Prosthecobacter dejongeii: one gene and its partner. The protein of the gene in region 2 interacts with the protein of the main gene of each other region in a pairwise test. Links are inferred from orthologs where the notes say so. Each region holds a gene or a part of one and is shown on either strand. Other genes may lie near its edges. The genes, in order: HNQ64_RS11830 and ileS.

The links.
Region 1: the proteins of ileS (region 2) and HNQ64_RS11830 interact in binary tests that used the Escherichia coli proteins (3 or more experiments, as listed by UniProt). The link is inferred for Prosthecobacter dejongeii from one-to-one orthologs.

Annotation. Positions count from the first base shown.
Region 1 is NZ_JACHIF010000004.1:310,730-313,961, forward strand. What follows is about bases 130-3,045. They hold HNQ64_RS11830 (substrate-binding domain-containing protein), read right to left. Parts: upstream 2,107-3,045; coding sequence 1,153-2,106; downstream 130-1,152. Other genes in these bases: HNQ64_RS11825 (ABC transporter permease), read right to left, coding at 130-1,129; HNQ64_RS11835 (SMP-30/gluconolactonase/LRE family protein), read left to right, coding at 2,140-3,045. In the rest of the region: more of HNQ64_RS11825, read right to left, coding at 1-129; more of HNQ64_RS11835, read left to right, coding at 3,046-3,232. UniProt on the Escherichia coli protein: Part of the ABC transporter complex RbsABC involved in ribose import. Binds ribose. Also serves as the primary chemoreceptor for chemotaxis.
Region 2 is NZ_JACHIF010000010.1:152,316-155,919, forward strand. Bases 33-3,320 are described here. They hold ileS (isoleucine--tRNA ligase), read right to left. Parts: upstream 2,972-3,320; coding sequence 233-2,971; downstream 33-232. Other genes in these bases: HNQ64_RS20050 (cation transporter), read right to left, coding at 3,136-3,320. Also shown: more of HNQ64_RS20050, read right to left, coding at 3,321-3,604. UniProt on the Escherichia coli protein: Catalyzes the attachment of isoleucine to tRNA(Ile). As IleRS can inadvertently accommodate and process structurally similar amino acids such as valine, to avoid such errors it has two additional distinct tRNA(Ile)-dependent editing activities.

The DNA of each region.
Region 1 (3,232 bases), on a different replicon or contig from region 2:
CCACCACCACAGAGGCGATGACGTACAGCTCATACATACCTCCGTAGGTGGGGGATCCGCTTTTGAGTTGCGACGCCATCACCACGCCGCCCAGGCCCGCCAGCAGGCCGCTGGCCACATAGGCAAACATCAGCACTCGGTCCACCGGCACGCCGGAGATGTGCGCGGCCTCGCGGTTGCCGCCCACGGCATACAGGTAACGGCCCATGCGCATCTGCGTCATCACCAGATGCGCGGCGACGTAGAGCAGCAGCATCAGCAGCACCGCATTCGGGATGCCCAGTACATCGGCCCCACGGCCTAACCAGACAAACGTGTCCGGGATCTGATAGATGGACTGCCCCTCCGCTAGCGTGTAGGCAAAGCCGCTAGTCACCAGCATCATGGCCAGGGTGACGATGAACGGCGGGATGCTAAAACGTGTGATCATCAGCCCGGAGAAGCCGCCCGCCAGACCGCAGGCCAGGATGGCCACGGCACTGGCCAGCACCATGCCGCCCGTGCCCGCCTCCAGTGCGCCCGCTTTTTCTCGGATGGACCAGGAGACCAGCACAGCAGCGAGTGCCAGCAGGCTGCCCACGGAGAGATCAATGCCAGCCGTGATGATGACCATCGTCATGCCGATGGCGATGATGGCGATCACAGCGATCTGGTTGGCGATGTTCAGGAGGTTGTCGCCTTTGAGAAAATTGGGCCAGCGATAGCTGTCGGGTTTCACTACGCGTGGGGACCCCAGCGGGGCGAAGTCCTTGGCCAGTTCCTCCAGCACCAGCCAGCGCACGGTTTCCTCCGTGCCGATGATGGCATTCACCTTCGCTCCGGTGGCGGCCTGCTTTTCCAGTGCGGCCCGCACATCGGCTGGCGCACCCTTCACCACGGCCGCCACCGTCGCACCCGCCGACGTCACTTGCGTGGCCACCGCATCCGCATAGGCGGAGTCGTCGGCAGATGGCCTAACCACAACCATGACCGTTTGCCCGGCCTTCACTTCCTCCACCACTTGTGCCACTGCTGCCTCGCCCGTCACGGACTGGTCCGTCAGCGTGACTAGGCTGAAGAAGGCGCACAGCGCGGCCAGCACGAGGATCATGCCGTGGTCGGACAGCAGGAGGAGCAGGGGACGTTTCATAGCTGGGAAAAAAGGAAAGGGGGTTACTTCAGTTCAGGGTCCTGCTGCGCGTCTGCCTGGCGGTAGAGCTGCGTGGGGATGAGGATCTGCGGCGACTGTGGCAGCCCGCGTGACCACGTCATGATGGACTGCACCAACTGCACGCCCATTTTGTCAGGGAATTGGATGGGGTCCGCGTAGATCTTGCCGTCCTTGATGGCTTGCTTGCCCTCCGGCTGCCCGTCGAATCCGATGATGACCACCTGCTTTTCCTTGCCCGCCTTTTCCAGTGCGGCGCGTGCGCCCAGGGCAGCGGGATCATTGATGGCAAAGATGCCGCGCAGGTCCGCATGGGCCTGCAGAGTGTCCTCTGCCGCCTTGTAGCCCAGGTCCTTGGCACCGCCGCTTTCCAGCTCCGCCACGATGTCAATCTTCGGTTTGCCGCTGGCATTGTGCGCGTCAATGACTTCGCGGAATCCCTTCACACGTAGCTGGCAGGACTCCACCTGCTTCAGGTGCAGCACGGCCACCTTGCCGCCCTGGCCGCCCAGGGCCTCGATCATCGCCGCGCCCGCCTCTTTCCCACCGCCATAGTTGTCCGTGGCGATCTGCGTCACCAGTTTCACGCCCGGTTCATTGCAGGGCACATCCACGGTGAAGACGGGGATGCCCGCCGCATTCGCCTCCTGAATCACCGGCACGATGGACTTGGAATCACAGGGGCTCAGCACGATGGCGCTCACCTTTTTCACGATGAAATCCTTCACCTGGTTGCTCTGCTTGGCCACGTCCTTATCACCGCTCACCACGATGACCTCGTAGCCCTGCTTGCGCCCTTCGGCGGCCAGATTATCGCCGATGACTTTGAAGAAAGGATTGTCCAGAGTCAGCAAGGATGCACCGATGGTGCCGCGTGTGGGTGCCGGGGCCTCCGGCTGGCCGCAGCCTGCCAGCGCGATGAGGAGGCCGAGGCCGAGATAACGGGAAAGAAGTCTCATGCGTGGGGTCGGTGGGGTACAGGGTTATTGCCGATGCTGAAGGGTCCCTTTGAAAATGACAATCATGGAGTGAGAGAAACCCTCATCTTTGCGGCGTTGGTTTATCCCGTCATGCTCCGCCCATTCCTCACCGTGCTCGTCCTCCTGTCCGGCCCCACCTTCGCTGCGGAGGAGGCCCTGTTTCAAGCCAGCCCGCTGACGGAAAAGGGCCTGTTCACCGATGGCATCGAAGGCCCCGCCTGCGATGAAGCGGGCAACATCTACTGCGTGAAATTCGGTGGCGAGCACACCCTGGGCAAAACCAGCCCGCAGGGGAAGGCGGCCCTGTTTGTGAACCTGCCCACTGGCAGCACCGCCAATGGCATCCGCCTCGGGCCCGACGGCTTTCTCTACGTGGCCGACTACACCGGCCACAACATTTTAAAGGTGAACCGCCAGACCGGCGAGACCATCGTCTGGGCCCATGAGCCGACGCTGAACCAGCCCAATGACCTCGCCATTTTGGATGACGGCAGCTTCTACGCCAGCGACCCGAACTGGAAGGCCGGCACCGGGCAGATCTGGCGCATCAGCCGCGAGGGCAAGTTCACCAAAGTCGCCCCGGACATGGGCACCACGAATGGCATTGACGTCAGCCCAGATGGCAAGACGCTGTATGTGAATGAGAGCGTGCAGCGGAAGGTCTGGGCCTTCAGCATTGAGTCAGATGGATCGCTGAATAACAAACGATTGCTCAGGGAGTTTCCCGACTTTGGCTTTGATGGCATGCGTCTGGATGTGAAGGGGAATCTCTACATCACCCGCCATGGCAAAGGCACCGTGGTGAAGCTTTCGCCCAAGGGCGACATCCTGCGGGAGATCACCCTGCCGGGCAGCAATCCATCAAACATCTGCTTCGGCGGTCCCGATGGCCGCACCGCCTACGTCACCGAGATGCAGAACGGCCAGCTCGTGCAGTTCCGCGTGGACCAGCCCGGCCTGGAGTGGCAGCGCCTGCAGGACTGGCGTGCGGCGGATCAGGAAAAGAAACCCGCCCAGGTGAAAACAGCCGCCGCCATCCGCGATGTCTGCGCCTGGCCCAATCTCACCACTCTGCGCGATGGCACCGTCATCGCCGTGGTGCATA
Region 2 (3,604 bases):
CCCCCTTTGCCTTCACCCGCTGCGGACTCGGAGGTCCGCGCTCCGAAAGCCTAACGGAGCGCGGGTTTCCAAACCCGCAGCACCTCGCCACACCCCACATCCTGAGCTTCCCCCAACGCCTCGACAAGCCAAACAACCTTTCAGCCCCGCTCCGCATCCACCCGCTGCGGACTCGGAGGTCCGCGCTCCAAGAACGCGTACTCTCACGAGCCATCATTAACATTGCTGCCCATCATCCCACCGCCTCAGCGCACCGACCGCAAAGCGTCGGGTGCGCGTCGTTGGTCCCCACATCCGGCAGCAGTTTCCAGCAGCGGGCGCATTTGGGGTTGGAGCAGACTTCCACACTTGCAGTTAGGTCAGTGCCTTGGGAGATCTTCAGGTCGCTGAGGATGAAGAATTCCTGGAGGGTGCCGAGATCACCAAAGACGGAGTGATCGAAGCCTTTGGAAGGAAGCGTCAGGGAAACGGTGGCCTCGAGGTTGGACCCGATCTTCTTCTCCTGACGGGCTTTTTCGATGGCCTGCTGGATGACGGCACGGGCCTGGAGAAGCTGGTCCACCGCCGTGGCGGCATCGCTGGGGGCAAAGGCCGGGTTGGGCTGGGGGAAGACTTCCAGGTGCAGGCTATCGGCATGGCCCAGGTGTTCCCAGGCTTCATCCGCAGTGAAGGCCAGGATGGGGGCCAGGAGACGGCAGAGCGTCTCCGTGATCTCACGGATGGAGGCCTGGGTGGCGCGGCGGCGCGGGCTGTTGGCCGCATCGCAGTACATCCGGTCCTTGGTGATATCAATGTAGAGGGAGCTGAGATCACCCGTGATGAACTGGTTCACCAGGGTGAAGACCTTGCGGAAGTCATAGGCCGCATAGGCATCTACACAGTCCTTGGTCAGGGTATGCAGGCGCTCCAGGATCCAGCGATCAATCAAAGTGTAATCGGCTGCGGCTGGCGCGAGGTCCTTGGGCTCATCATGAAGATTGCCTAACAAGACACGCAACGTGTTGCGGATGCGGCGATAGTTTTCGCTGTTTTGCTTGAAGAGATCTTCGGAGAAAGGCACTTCGTTCTGGTAGTCCACACTGGCCACCCAGAGACGCACCATGTCAGCTCCGTAGGTGTTGTAATAGTGGTCGGCCGTCATCGGCTTGGCGCTCTTGCCCGCAGCACCCTGGTCGCTCTTGCTGATTTTTTTGCCGCTGGTATCCACCACGAAGCCGTGAGTGATGACGCTCTTATAAGGAGCCGCATTGCGGGCGACGATGCTCATCATGAGACTGCTCTGGAACCAGCCGCGATGCTGGTCCGTGGCCTCGATGTACATGTCGGCAGGGGCGTGGAGCTCCGGATGCTGGTCCAGCACGGAGACGTGGCTGCAGCCGGAGTCAATCCAGACGTCCAGCGTGTCATTGCCACGCTTCGTATCCGCAGGCAGGCCCACGGCTTCCGCCCACCAGGCATCGTCTTTTTCAAACCAGAGATTGGTGCCTTGCTTCGCCACGATGTCGGCCACCTTGCCGATGATGGCGGTTTCCATGATGATGGTGCCATCGGCCTGATAAAAAACCGGCAGCGGCACACCCCAGGTACGCTGGCGGCTGATGCACCAGTCTGGGCGGCTTTCCACGGTGCCATAAATGCGATTCCGCCCCCAGGCAGGCAGCCAGGCGACTTTATCAATCTCCGCCAAAGCACGAGCGCGGATGTCGTCGATCTTGATGAAAAATTGCTCGACCGCACGATAGATGATCGGCGTTTTGGAGCGCCAGCAGTGCGGGTACTGGTGGACATACTTTTCGTTACCCAGCAGTGCGCCTTTCTCTTCCAAAATGGCGATGATGCCTTCATTGCTCTGGAAGACATGCTTGCCGACGAACTCGGGCAGTCCGCACTCAGCGGTGTATTTGCCATCGCCATCCACCGGGGAAAGAATCTCCAGCCCGTGCTCGCGCCCAGCTTGATAGTCATCCGCACCGTGGCCGGGGGCGATGTGAACCGCGCCAGTACCCGTATCATCCGTCACGAAGAGCGTATTGATCACCTTCGACGTGCGCGGCAGGAAAGGATGCTGAGCTTCGCTTCCAGCCAAATCCTTACCCTTCAGCTTTGTGATGGACTGCGTGGCATCCAGCTTGAAGCCGGTGCTGGCGGTGAAAGCTTCCACACGGGACGTAGCGATGGTGAGCCGCTCCGTGCGACCACTGTCATGCACAAAAGTACCAGCGGTGTAATCAAACTCTGGATGCAGGGCGATGGCAAGGTTGGCCGGGAGGGTCCAGGGCGTCGTGGTCCAGATAACCAAGGCAGAACCGGAAGGCAGAGCAAACTTCACAAACACCGCTGGACTCACCTTTTCCTTGTACTCCACCTCAGCTTCAGCGAGTGCGGTCTGGGCACCGTAGCTCCACAGCACAGGACGCTTCATGCGATAGACCAGCTTTTGCTCCACCGCCTTGCCAAAAGTGCGCAGGATGCCGGCCTCATAATCGGGAGCCAGAGTGAGGTAAGGATTCTCCCAATCACCAAAAACGCCCAGGCGCTTGAAGCTGTTGCGCTGGATATCAATGTACTTCCGGGCCTCCGCCTCAGAACGCTGGCGCACTTCCACCGGGGTCAGGCCTGCAGCCTGTTTGACGACCTTGAACTCGATGGGCAGCCCGTGGCAATCCCAACCTGGAACGAAGGGGGCATGGAAACCCGCCATCGTTTTGGACTTCACGATGAGGTCCTTCAGGATCTTGTTCAGCGCGGTGCCCATGTGCACGTCGCCATTGGCGAAGGGCGGGCCATCATGCAGGATGAAGGTGGGCTTTCCCTTGCTCTGAGCCTGGATGCGCTGGTAGAGCTGGCCTTCCTGCCACTTGGCCAGGCGCTGCGGCTCCCGTGCGACGAGATCCGCCTTCATGGGGAAGTCAGTCTTCGGCAGCAGGACGGTGTCTTTGTAGTTCTTAGCAGGGGCAGGCTCGGCGCTCATGGATTCGGGAAAAGGGCGCAGAGCCTAGACCATGGGGGCGCGTAGGGCAAGAGAGGGATGCGCTCCGGCTTCTAGAGATGCACAACAAGAAAAAATCTCCGATCACCGCGATGGCGACCGGAGATTTCGAAACATTCAAACAAAGGGCCAAAGCCCGGGAAGCTTCATTTCACAGTACCGTGAAAACCAGCCTTGTTCATGGAAGCGATCAGATCCGCCTCTGTAAATTCGCCCTTCACCGTGAAGGTGTCGGCCTTGTTTTCGATGGTGTATTCCTTGACCCCAGGAACGCTTTTGACAGCCTCAGTCATGGCATTCACACATTTCTGACAGCACAGGTGGGCTCCGGTGACTTTAGCCTCGGTCAGTTTTTTCCCCATCTTGGGACTAGCAGCAGCAGAGGCGGCCGTTTCTTCTGAAGATTTTCCATAATAACCCGCTTCCAGGATCGCTTCGACCGCCTTCTTAGCGTTCGCCTTGGACTTGGAAACGATGGTGACCGTTTCGCCCTCGGCCGTGACAGTCACATCCTTCACACTGGTGCCCGCCTTGACGATGCCGTTCGTGCAGCTTTTGCAGCAATTGTGCACGCCTTCCAGCGTGACGGTGGTTTCAGCTTGGGCGATGCCAGCG